DNA from 4 places in the Rummeliibacillus sp. TYF005 genome. Region 4 is predicted to be linked to each of the others. Evidence: riboswitches for the same ligand, from Rfam matches in the RefSeq annotation. Region 4 holds a riboswitch; each other region holds the start of a gene.

Region 1 (3,190 bases), on a different contig from region 4:
ATCGACTGCTTTTGCAATCGCGTCTCCTGCTAATTGAATTGCTTGGACAATGATGATTAATATCACAACTGTCGCGATCATAATAGTGTTGTCATAACGGTAGTAGCCAAAGCGAATTGCTAGGTCACCGATACCACCACCACCGATAATTCCTGCCATTGCTGAGTATGCTACTAAACTAATAATAGTCATGGTGATTCCTTGAATGACACCAGATTTTGCTTCTGGAAGTAACACGTCTTTAATAATCATCCAACGTGTCGCCCCTACTGCAATAGACGCCTCAATAACACCTTTATCAATTTCTCGAAGTGATGTTTCAACAAGTCTTGCGAAAAACGGAATTGATGCGACTGACAAAGAAACACTTGCTGCAATAGGCCCTATCGTATCGCCTATTAACCACTTAGTAACTGGGAATAACGCTACTAAAAGAATGATATATGGAATTGAACGTATTAAGTTAACGATAAAGCCAACCACTACATTCACAAAGCGGTTACCAAGTAAACCGGATCTACTTGTAGAAAACAAGCCTTTTCCTGTGATGAATAAAAGCAAACCAAGTGGTAAACCAATGACCAAGGCCACTGCTAATGAAATACCTACCATTAGAAGCGTTTGACCAAATGCTTTCCAAATATCAGGAAGCATTTCTGTAAAATGACTAGGATCAAATAGCATTGTTTAACACCTCCACTGTGACTCCACGACTTTCCATATAGGAAATCGAACGGTTAATATCTGCCACTTGCCCATTCAGTTCCATTAGAAAAATACCAAGAGGTCTTTCCTGTATATATTCAATTGTGCCGTGTAGAAAGTTCCCACGTACCTCAAATTGCTGTAGCATATCTGAAATAACACCTTCACCAGCTACATCGCCTTTGAATAAAATTTTGACTACCTTACCTTTAACGTTTTGTAAAATGGTTGGCGGAATATCAAAAGACACTACACTGCTGATAAATTCCTGAGTTAGCGACTTTTCAGGATTGGCGAAAATATCATATACCGCACCTTCTTCGATTACCTTTCCATTTTGCATAATAGCCATGCGATCACAAATTTCCTTCACAACATCCATTTCATGTGTTATTAGAACAATTGTAATACCAAGTTCTCGGTTGATTTTCTTTAACAATCGTAAAATAGAGGTTGTTGTTGTTGGGTCAAGCGCTGATGTTGCTTCATCGCAAAGTAATATAGAGGGGTTATTAGCTAATGCTCTTGCGATTCCCACACGCTGTTTTTGTCCACCACTTAACTGGGCTGGAAACACATCTTTTTTATCTGACAAACCAACCATATGGAGCAACTCTTTGACTCTTTCATTTCTCTTTTCTTTTGATATATTTGCAGCTTTCAATGCAAACTCAATATTTTCCCCTACTGTTTTTTGGCTAATTAAGTAAAAGTGTTGGAAAATCATCCCGATTTTCAATCGTGCTTGTCGAAGTTGCTCACCTTTTAATTTTGTTAAATCTTGACCATCGATTAATATCTGTCCATCTGTTGGCTGTTCTAATAAATTAATGCACCGTAATAAGGAACTCTTGCCTGCTCCAGAATAACCAACTATTCCAAATATCTCTCCGTTATCAATTGTCAATGAGACATGATCTACACCGGTTACGCTTTTCTTTTTTACCTTGTAAATCTTTGATACATTTTGTATTTCCAGCATATACATCCCTCTAATCATTGTTAAATTACTATTGCACAAAAATTCATAATTTCTATTGAAAAACTATGTATTCCTACTAAAAAAAGATACATCCTTCTACTGAAAGATGTATCTTCTAATCAGATGTCGATTTATCTTTCAGAAATAAATTCTGTAGGAATTAGCACCTTCCCAAACGGGGGTTGCTGGACTTCACAGGGCCTATCCCTCAGTCACTCTTGATAAATTCCATTTGTTAAGTTGTAAGTTTATGTTAACCATATTATTTCTTTTTATATTATTTGTCAATCTATTTTTAGAAAAAATAAATTATTTAAAAATATTTTTATATTGGCTTATTTTATGTCTATTATTCAAATACCTTAACATTGAGGATAAATTCTACCGGAACCCATTTATCTTTATATTGGGTATCATTGTGTAGGCATAGCTTTTTTTCTTCGCTAATTAGTTTGGTGATGATTCCTCTATAGTGAACACTAGTTTGTTGGTGCCAAACGTCTAATAATACTTCTTTTTTGCCGTAATATGCTTGCAAAAGTTCTTCCTCTAAGGCTTGTAGGGTCCATTCATCAAAGGTCGGCTTTGTGATTTGCTGATCTTCTTGTTGCCAGGTTCTTAGTCTTTGTACATGTTCTGGCAACATCATAGCAGTCCATTTTATGTTACCTCGATCACGTAACATTTGTAATACCACTCCTTAGTATTGGAATCAGTTTTAGATTTAAATTTTATGCCCACCGAGTAATTTAGAACGATCGATAGCTGTTCCTGCATTTGTATATGATACGGCACGTAATAGAGCCGTAGAACCATAGTGGGTACGAAGGTGATCCATTGTGGTCCCAAGTTGTCGCCGTTTCCAACGTGTTTTATCAAAAAAACTAAGTTGCATAGAATGTTCTGATTCTAACTTTGAAATACTGACACTGATTTGTCGTACAGGGCGCTCGTTGTATTGTTCGTTCAATATCTGTTGGCAAATTTGATAAATAATCATCGTATCGTTTGTTGCTTCATCTATCGTACGTGAACGCTGGAAACCTCCTCCAAAAGCGTTTTTGCTATAAGAAATCCCAAGCGTAATCGTACGTCCTACTTTATAAGCTTCACGCGCTCTTCTTGCCACATCTTCACACATTTCTAGAAGTACGGCGAGCACTTCCGTTTTAGTGTTGTAATCCCGCATCAATATTTGGCTTTTACCATAACTAATTTGACCTTCTATCAATGGCGCTTCGCCAACTTTTGATAGATCAATTCCCCAAGCGTGATAGTAGAGTTGATTGCCCATAATACCAAAATGCCTTTCTAATGTTGTTAAATCAGCGTGCGCTAAATCCCCAACAGAAAAAATCCCCATATTATTAAGGGTTCGCTCGATTCGATGGCCAATTCCCCACATTTTAGATAATGGTGCAACAGGCCATAGCTTTTTTTCTACATCTTCAAAGTCCCACTTCGCAAACCCTGTTTTTTTTGCATCTAAATCAAGTGCAAGTT
Region 2 (3,190 bases), on a different contig from region 4:
TCATGAAAACCGCTTACATCATTGATTTTATCGAATTTTTAGATTATTTTTAAAAAGCCAATTTATATAAGAGAAAAAGAGTGAACGTGTTTAACGCATCACTCTTTAAACTTTTGCTTCCCGAATCCAGTTTTATTTTGCCTCTTCAGGTTTACCGACTTTCGCAAATGCGGCCTCTAGTGCTTCTATTATATCTTCCGCAGCTTCTAAACCAATTGACAGACGAACTAATTCTTCCGGAACACCAGATTTTTTCAATTCTTCTGGACTTAATTGTTGGTGTGTTGTAGAAGCAGGATGAATGATTAGAGAACGAGCATCCCCAACATTCGCCACGTGGCAGAATAATTCAATGTTATCAATAAGCTGACGACCAGCACTTCGTCCACCTTTAATACCAAAAGTAAGGACAGATCCAAAACCATTTTTCAAGTATTTTTTAGCATTTGCAGCAAATTCGCTATCATCAAATCCATTGTAATGCACCCATTCTACTTGGTCATTTTGACGAAGATATTCTGCCACTTTTCTTGCATTTTCATTATGATATGGAACTCTTAAATGTAAAGTTTCTAATCCTTGGAGTAAATTAAACGCAGCGTCAGGGCTAAGTGTTGGTCCAAAATCTCGTAATAATTGAACGCGTAAACGAGTTGCAAATGCTGCATTTGCTGTATCAACACCGTAACGTAAACCATGATAAGATTCATCTGGCTCTGTATAATCAGGGAATTTACCACGTGTCCAATCAAATTTACCGGCATCTACTACTACCCCAGCAATAGTTGTACCATGACCGCCTATCCATTTTGTTGCAGAGTGAACAACAACATCTGCACCAAATTCAATTGGATTGCAACCTACAGGTGAAGCAAATGTATTATCAATGATTAATGGAATTTCATGTTTGTGTGCAATTTTTGCTAATGCTTCAATATCTACGATTGAAAGACTTGGGTTTCCAATGGTTTCAGCATAGATAGCTTTTGTATTATCTTGAATAGCTGCTTCAAACTCATCATTATTTTTTTCGTTGACAAATGTTGTTGTAATACCATAACGAGGTAACGTGTTCGCAAATAGATTATAAGTTCCTCCATAAATACTAGATGCGGATACAATATGATCACCTGCACGTGCGATGTTCAATATTGAAAATGCGATAGCTGCCATCCCTGAAGATAAAGCAACTGCTGCTGTACCTCCCTCAAGTAATGCAATTCGTTTTTCAAATACATCTACAGTAGGGTTCATAATACGAGAATAGATATTGCCTGGTTCTTCTAATGCAAATAATTTACGTGCATGTTCAGAATCTTTAAATTTATATGCAGTTGTTCGGTATACAGGTACTGCAATAGCTCCTGTTGTTGGATCTGGTGTTTGACCACCATGAACTGCTAAAGTCTCTTTACGTAATTCTGTCATTTTAAATTCCTCCTAAAAATTTTTTAGATGGAAAACGGAGGTGTGTTAAAGGGTTTTTATAAAGTCATTATTCCAATGCTTATAAAAAATAAAAACCCTTCTTCACGTAAGAAGAGGGTTGATTAGCATTTCCTCCCCTTATCTTTCAGACTCGCTTAGAATCTGTAGGAATTAGCACCGTAGCAAGTATTCATAAACTTACTGGTTGCTGGGCATCGCAGGGCCTATCCCTCCGCCGCTCTTGATAAAGGTTATTTTTTTATTCCATCTTGTTGAGGTAAGTATAGAAGATAAATAGAATAAAAGTCAACAACTTTCTGAATAATTAATCATTTTGAAAGGGATTTATTTCTTGTATTATATTTTTTGTAAGAATCACTAGTACAATATTTTCCTATCTTTTTAATCTTACTTCATAAGATAAACGTGTACTTTACAAATAAAGTATTTCATAAATTTTCCTTTTTTCGACATATATATGCACATTATATCAATAAGCACAGCCTTATAATGGAGATAAAGGAAATGAATGATAATTATGGAGGAAGTTAAAAAGAAAAAGAATTTAAAACCTCTATGGATAGGACTTGCTTTTGCTGTATTAATAATCATGACATTTTGGCCAAACAGCGGAAATTTACCCGTAGCTGGTCAAAGGAGTTTAGCAATTCTTGGATTTGCCGTTATTTTATGGGTTACAGAAGCTGTTTCTTATCCAGTAAGTGCAGCCATGATTATAGCAATTACTGGAATATCAATCGGATTAGCACCCACTCTTGAAGATCCTTCACTAGAGTATGGTACAGCTAATGCTTTGAAAATGGCTTTAGGTGGTTTTAGCAATTCTGCCGTCGCATTAGTGGCTGCTGCTCTTTTCTTAGCTGCTGCCATGCAAGCAACAAATTTACATAAGCGACTTGCCTTATGGATTTTATCCCTGGTCGGTACAAAAACTAAAAATATCGTATTTGGAGCAATCATCGTTTCGATTATATTAGCATTTTTCGTACCAAGTGCCACAGCTCGGGCAGGAGCAGTTGTGCCCATCTTACTAGGTATGGTCGCTGCATTCGGCCTACCAAAAGATAGTAAACTAGCTGCATTATTAGTCATAACTTCTGTACAAGCTGTATCTATTTGGAATGTTGGCATTAAGACAGCTGCTGCGCAAAATATGGTCGCATTGAGTTTTATCAATAAAGAATTTAATACGGATATTTCCTGGAGCCAATGGTTTATATACGCAGCACCATTCTCAATTATTATGTCCATCGTGCTATTCTTTGTAATGATTAATCTGATTAAACCTGAAACTCAAAAAATTGAAGGCGGCAAGGAATTGATTGAATCCCAGTTAAAAGAACTAGGACCTGTCAAATCCGCTGAAATTCGTCTAATTATTATTTCTTTAATTTTATTATTCTTCTGGGCTACTGAAGGAAAGCTACACCCATTTGATACGACAACTGTTACAATTATTGCTATCGCAGTATTATTAGCCCCCAAAATTGGTGTCTTTGATTGGAAACAAGTAGAAGGTCTTATTCCATGGGGTACTATTATTGTATTTGCAGTAGGTATCTCACTCGGTACAATATTACTTGATACACAAGGTGCTCAATGGCTTTCTACTAAAGTATTCGGTTCACTTGGCTTAGAACATATGCCAATTTTAGCAACAATTGCTTTAGTGTCATTATTTAATATTCTAATTCACCTTGGTTTCGCAAGTGCAACCAGTCTATCTTCAGCATTAATTCCA
Region 3 (3,190 bases), on a different contig from region 4:
GAACATGAATGGGTAAAAGCAGAAGATGGAAAAGTACGCATCGGAATTACAGAGTTCGCACAATCAGAACTAGGTGATATCGTATTCGTTGAACTTCCACAAGTAGGTGACGATCTAGTAGCAGATGAACCATTTGGTAGTGTTGAATCTGTAAAAACTGTATCTGAACTTTATGCACCTATTTCAGGTAAAGTTGTAGAAATTAATGAAGAACTAGAAGATAGCCCAGAATTTGTTAACGAATCTCCATATGAAAAAGCATGGATGGTTGTGATTGAACCTTCTGACGTATCACAAATTGAAGAATTACTTACACCAGAAAAATACCAAGAACTAATCGAAGAATAATCTTGCCAATAAAAGCGCCACACTTTTTGTGTTGGCGCTTTTACGTACATCAAGCAGTTCACACTATTAAGTTAAGGTTTTTACTGCACTCAATGCGGGATAAAACTGTAAGGAGGAATTAGCTTGTCTGATAAAGTGCTTATTGTAGAAGGTAGGCAGGATAAATTGCAAATTCACCCCATATTAGCAGAAGATATTCCAATTCTATGTACGAATGGAACGATTAGTGCGAGTAATTTAGAAGAACTTATCTATCCCTATGAAGAATATGATTTATATGCTTTTTTTGACGAAGATTATTCAGGCGATTGCCTTCGTGCTTTGATGAAGAGAGAATATCCTGAGACGTATTTTTTACGAACCCTTTCTTTATATAAACAAGTGGAAGTAACGCCAAGAAAATATTTAGCTAGAATATTATTGGCTGCTGATTTTAAAGTAAATCCAGCTTATCTTATAGAATAGGAATGACAAGTTATGCAAGAATGGTCAATTGAAGAATGGGAGAATATGAAGGAAAGTAAAGAACAATGTACTTTCTATTTATACACTTCAATGTGTGGAACGTGCCAAGTAGCTTCTAAAATGATGGAGATTATGGAAGCAACCTTTCCAGACATTCCAATGGGAAAGGCTAATATCAATTATGTGGAACAATTAGCCATAGACTATAAAATTGAAAGTGTCCCATGTTTACTAATTACTGAAAATGGAAAAGTAAGAGATAAAATCTATGCATTTCAATCTGTTTCATACTTATTTGAAAAAATTCAGAAAAAAGATTGACGATGTTAACATAGAGTGGTAAAGTAACAAACATAAATTAAATAATTATTTACGTTACTCTTATTTAGAGAGGTGGAGGGAAGTGCCCTATGAAGCCCGGCAACCGTCACAATGTGACACGGTGCCAATTCACGCAAAGTGAGAACTTTGGAAGATGAGAGAACGGTTTTCGTATATTACGTGGACCCTTCTGTTAATCTTACAGAAGGGTCTTTTATATTAAAAGCGAAAGAGGCTGTTCAGACCCGAGCGACAATGACGTAAATATAAAAGGTGGTTTTGAGTATGATTCAACTAGAAAATGTCGTAAAAAAATACAAAACCGCTAATGGATCTCTAACTGCAGTTAATGATGTTAACCTATCAATAAATGATGGTGAGATTTTTGGCATTATCGGTTATAGTGGTGCTGGTAAAAGCACAATGATCCGTTTACTCAATGGCTTAGAAAAGCCTACATCAGGTAAAGTCACAGTAAATGGACAGAATATTTCATCGATTAAAGGGAAAGAACTTCGAAATGCACGCCATAAAATAAGTATGATTTTCCAACACTTCAACTTATTATGGTCGAGAACAGTCGAAGAGAATATAGCATTTCCATTAGAGATTGCTGGTATTAGTAAAGCAGAACGTCAGAAACGTGTACTTGAACTAGTAGAGTTAGTCGGCTTGAAAGGAAGAGAAAAAGCATATCCTTCCCAACTATCAGGTGGACAAAAGCAACGTGTAGGTATTGCTAGAGCGCTAGCAAATAATCCAGAAGTGTTACTTTGTGATGAAGCAACCTCAGCCCTTGACCCAGAAACAACGGATGCAATCTTAGACTTACTTGTAAGTATCAATGAAAAACTTGGACTAACAATTGTTTTAATCACACATGAGATGCATGTCATCCGAAAAATTTGTCATCGTGTAGCAGTGATGGAAGCTGGGAAAGTTGTTGAGCAAGGAAATGTTCTAGAAGTTTTCCAATCTCCAAAAGCAACTGTAACAAAGAAATTCGTTTCTCAAGTTACTGAAACAGCTGGGCACAAAGAGTCCATTTCACAAATGTTGGATGATTACCCGAATGATCAGTTGATAAAGTTATTCTTTGTTGGTTCTAAAACTGAGCAACCTGTAATCTCTTATTTGATACGAGAGTTTGGTATCGATGTGAATATTGTGCATGGCAATATATCTCCGACAAAGAGTGGTCCATATGGTACGTTAATCGTCCGAATTGTTGGAAATGATAGCGACGTATCAAATGCGATTCAATATTTAGATGAACAAGGTATTAAAACGGAGGTGATCAAGAATGCTTAATGATCTCTTTCCGAATGTCGATTGGGAAATCATGTGGGAAGCTACAAGAGAAACCATTTACATGACGGCTGTTTCAACAGTTCTTACATTCATAATTGGTTTAGTTCTTGGGATTCTGTTATTCCTTACAAGTCCAACACAACTTTGGGCGAACAAAGTTGTCAACTTACTAACGGGCTCTGTTGTGAATATTTTCCGATCAATTCCATTTATCATTTTAGTTATTCTTTTAATTCCATTTACAAACTTTTTACTAGGAACAATTCGTGGAGCCAATGCAGCGTTACCAGCTTTAATCATAGGAGCTGCACCATTCTATGCTCGAATGGTTTTGATCGCTTTACGTGAAATTGATAAAGGTGTAATTGAAGCGGCACGTTCTATGGGAGCTAAAACTTGGACAATCATTTATAAGGTTTTAATCCCAGAGTCATTACCCGCTTTAATATCAGGTATTACCGTAACAGCAGTAGCATTAGTTGGTTACACTGCAATGGCAGGTGTAATCGGTGCTGGTGGTTTAGGAAACTTAGCGTTTATGGATGGCTTCCAACGAAGTCGTAACGATGTAACATTTGTCGCAACTGTATTAGTGTTAGTGATTGTATTTATCATTCAATTTATAGGTGATTTTATTACATCCAAAACAGATAAACGATAGTTTGGTGTATACGTATTAACGTTCACATATTTGAAAAGAAAAGGGGAAAAAACATGAAGAAACTTGTAGCAGGAATTCTAACAG
Region 4 (3,190 bases):
ATACCGATATCTTTTAAGGCGGAACCATATGCACAAGGAAATACTTCTCTATTTTGTATCAAGCGTCGAAATGTTGATAAAAAAAGTTGCATATCAATATTTTGTTCCAAATATTTTTCTAATAATTCATCATCATGTTCAGCGATAAATTCAATAACTGATTCTGATAGAGTTTGATTTGTTAAGCAGTTAGTAATTGGAAGAATATTTTGATCTAATTCTTGTTGCAATTCTTTAAGTACTTTAGGAACATTTGCAGCTTCTTGATCAATTTTATTGATAAATAGAAAAGTAGGAATTTCGTGTTTTTTGAGGAGTTGCCAAATTGTTTCTGTATGGCCTTCTACTCCATCAACAGCGCTTACTATGACTATTGCATAATCCATTACTTTTATAGCCCTTTCCATTTCAGGAGAAAAGTCTATATGTCCAGGCGTATCGATAATTGTATAAGTATCTCCATTTTTTATAAATCTACCTTGTTCCGCAAAAACAGTTATTCCTCTTTCCTTTTCTATCGCATTGTAATCCAAAAAAGCGTCTTTATGATCTACGTAGCCTCTAGTTTTTATACTATTTGTATGAAATAACAACTGTTCGGAAAATGTCGTTTTACCAGCATCGACATGTGCTAAAACCCCGATTGTTTTAAACATTGTACTTCCTCATTTCTAATATTTCATTAACATTAGTATATCAAATCCTTTCTCTCATAAAAAATACCGTTGCAAGCATTCGTTTGCTTACAACGGTCTGTTCACTCCCATTCATATGGTGTTTCTTGGTATACATAATAGTTTAACCAATTTGAAAATAGTAGATGTGTATGTGAACGCCAAACATTCAAAGGCCTCTTCGTTGGATCGTCATTTGGAAAATAATGTTTAGGTATAGGGATGTCTAAACCTTTTGCGACATCTCTTTCATACTCATCTTTCAATGTACAAGCATCATATTCTAAATGGCCAGTTACCATTATTAATCTTTCATCTTTTGAAATAGCTATAAAAAGGCCAGCTTCATCAGAAGAGGATAACACTGATAATTCAGGATGCGCTTCGACTTCTTCTAATGAAACCGAAGTATTACGTGAATGTGGTGCTGTGAACACGTCATTAAACCCTCTTAATAATTTTACAGTTGAATCTTTTACTGTATGGTTAAAAACTCCTGAACACTTTTCAGGTAACGGGAATTTTCCAATTCCAAAATGATGATAAAGGGCTGCTTGTGCTCCCCAACAAATATGTAAAACAGATGTTACATTTGTTTTTGACCAATCCATTATTTGCTTTATTTCTTCCCAAAAATCAACATCTTCAAATTCCATAAGCTCAATTGGGGCACCAGTAATGATCAGTCCATCAAAACGACGATGTTTAACCTCTTCATAAGTAGTATAGAAAGTTTCTAAATGAGATTTACTTACATTTTTTGATTCATGTGTTGCAGTATTTAGAAATGTTACGTTTGTTTGTAAAGGTGTATTACCTAAAAGTCTAAGAAGTTGTAATTCTGTTTTTTCTTTTTGTGGCATCAAATTTAATATAGCTATATTTAAAGGACGAATATTTTGACTTCTAGATCGATCTTCATCCATTACGAATATTTTTTCTTTTTTTAACAGTTCTGTAGCAGGTAAATCTTTAGGAATATTAATTGGCATTTGTAACTCTCCTTTTTGAATATCTTTAATCACTTTCGATTGAGAAGATTATTCATAATTTGACAATTGAAATCACTAACTTAAATTCCTACAATTACTTCTCTCAACCTAACACTAGTTTGTTAGGTTATATAGGTGGAATTGATGTAGGAACTAGCTTAATGTAATTGAGTGATAAAAAATAAAACCCCTTTTCTATGATAAGAAAAGAGGTTTAAATTCCGCTCAGTTTTCTTATCTTCCAAGACAGTTGTCTTGTAGGACTTAGCACCTTTCTGCAGAGCAGAGGTTGCTGAAGCTTCATAGGGCCATTTCCCTCAGCTTCTCTTGATAAGATCTATACAATTAATGTAATCCTAACATGGAAATGCTGATATTGCAAACTTTTCAGAAAATACAAGAAAAACAGAAACTTAAGCAACTTTAAAGAAAAAGAACCACTTATTCCTAGCTTATGATAATTATGGAGAATTTAGTATGAAAATTGAAAAAAAGCCACATGAATGTAGGTTACAATCAGTATCCATTTTTAAACTAAGGAGGATTTTGAAATAGACTCTTTATACATATTTAGATTAAATCTATTATATTACCTACTAAGTTTGACTATTCTTCCTGGATATGTTTTTGTATGCGGATTATGTTTTTTAATTTTTCTAATTTTTACTGTTATATAATAGATAACTATGATAAAATAATTGTTAAATTTAAGTTTTAACTAAGGAGTGCTTACTAGTGAAAATCGAAAGATCAAAAAAAATGGCTATGTTTCCAAAAGCAATATTCGGAGATTTAAAAGCGGCCGCCAATCGTAAAGCAGCTTCTGGTACTAAGTTAATCGATTTAAGTCTCGGTAGCCCAGACCTCCCCCCCGATGAAAAAGTACGTATGGAACTTTCTAATCAAGCAGCATTAGCAAGTTCTTACGGTTATACTTTGGGCGGAACGAAAAAATTCTACCAAGCTGTTGCAAATTATTATAAACGTCGTAGTAATGTAGATTTAGATCCCGAATCAGAAATTATTCAAACTATGGGTTCTCAAGAAGGTTTAGTTCATGTACCAATGGCCTTTTGTAACCCGGGAGATTATGTTTTAACAACAAATCCCGCCTATGTAGCCTATGATGCCGGTATTCACCTAGCAGAAGCAATTCCTTATTATATGCCTTTGTTAGAAGAAAATTCTTTTTTACCAGACTTTGATGCGATTCCAGTTGAAATTGCTGAAAAAGCAAAAATGATGATTTTAAATTTACCTGGTAACCCTGTACCTGCAATGCCATCTGAAGTATTTTTCGCTAAAGTTGTAGCATTTGCAAGAAAATACAATATAATAGTACTTCACGACGCTGCATACTCAGAATTCTATTTTGATGGTGGCAAGCCTATGAGTTTCTTATCTACACCTGGCGCAAAAGAAATTGGCATGGAAATCAATTCTCTTTCTAAAAGTTTTAGTTTAGCAGGAGCACGTATTGCTTATATTGCTGGTAATGCTGAAATGATTTCGATTATACAAGAA

The links. A riboswitch is a leader RNA that binds a small molecule or an ion and turns the genes downstream of it on or off. The one in region 4 is predicted to bind S-adenosylmethionine.
Region 1: linked by a shared signal. The riboswitch ahead of CW357_RS07290 (methionine ABC transporter ATP-binding protein) and the one ahead of metA (homoserine O-acetyltransferase MetA) in region 4 are both predicted to bind S-adenosylmethionine.
Region 2: linked by a shared signal. The riboswitch ahead of CW357_RS12270 (O-acetylhomoserine aminocarboxypropyltransferase/cysteine synthase family protein) and the one ahead of metA (homoserine O-acetyltransferase MetA) in region 4 are both predicted to bind S-adenosylmethionine.
Region 3: linked by a shared signal. The riboswitch ahead of CW357_RS09975 (methionine ABC transporter ATP-binding protein) and the one ahead of metA (homoserine O-acetyltransferase MetA) in region 4 are both predicted to bind S-adenosylmethionine.

What each region holds. Positions count from the first base shown of each region.
Region 1 is NZ_ML122550.1:26,236-29,425, forward strand. It holds gene CW357_RS07285 (methionine ABC transporter permease) at 1-684, opposite strand, end outside; gene CW357_RS07290 (methionine ABC transporter ATP-binding protein) at 674-1,687, opposite strand; SAM riboswitch class I at 1,816-1,915, opposite strand; gene CW357_RS07295 (YolD-like family protein) at 2,037-2,372, opposite strand; gene CW357_RS07300 (Y-family DNA polymerase) at 2,412-3,190, opposite strand, start outside.
Region 2 is NZ_ML122565.1:41,925-45,114, reverse strand. It holds gene CW357_RS12270 (O-acetylhomoserine aminocarboxypropyltransferase/cysteine synthase family protein) at 133-1,428, opposite strand; SAM riboswitch class I at 1,564-1,679, opposite strand; gene CW357_RS12265 (DASS family sodium-coupled anion symporter) at 1,967-3,190, shown strand, end outside.
Region 3 is NZ_ML122558.1:10,232-13,421, forward strand. It holds gene gcvH (glycine cleavage system protein GcvH) at 1-348, shown strand, start outside; gene CW357_RS09965 (toprim domain-containing protein) at 472-813, shown strand; gene CW357_RS09970 (thioredoxin family protein) at 826-1,134, shown strand; SAM riboswitch class I at 1,192-1,295, shown strand; gene CW357_RS09975 (methionine ABC transporter ATP-binding protein) at 1,420-2,445, shown strand; gene CW357_RS09980 (methionine ABC transporter permease) at 2,438-3,106, shown strand; gene CW357_RS09985 (MetQ/NlpA family ABC transporter substrate-binding protein) at 3,160-3,190, shown strand, end outside.
Region 4 is NZ_ML122555.1:33,595-36,784, forward strand. It holds gene CW357_RS09205 (elongation factor G) at 1-656, opposite strand, end outside; gene metA (homoserine O-acetyltransferase MetA) at 758-1,666, opposite strand; SAM riboswitch class I at 1,898-2,003, opposite strand; gene CW357_RS09215 (aminotransferase class I/II-fold pyridoxal phosphate-dependent enzyme) at 2,402-3,190, shown strand, end outside.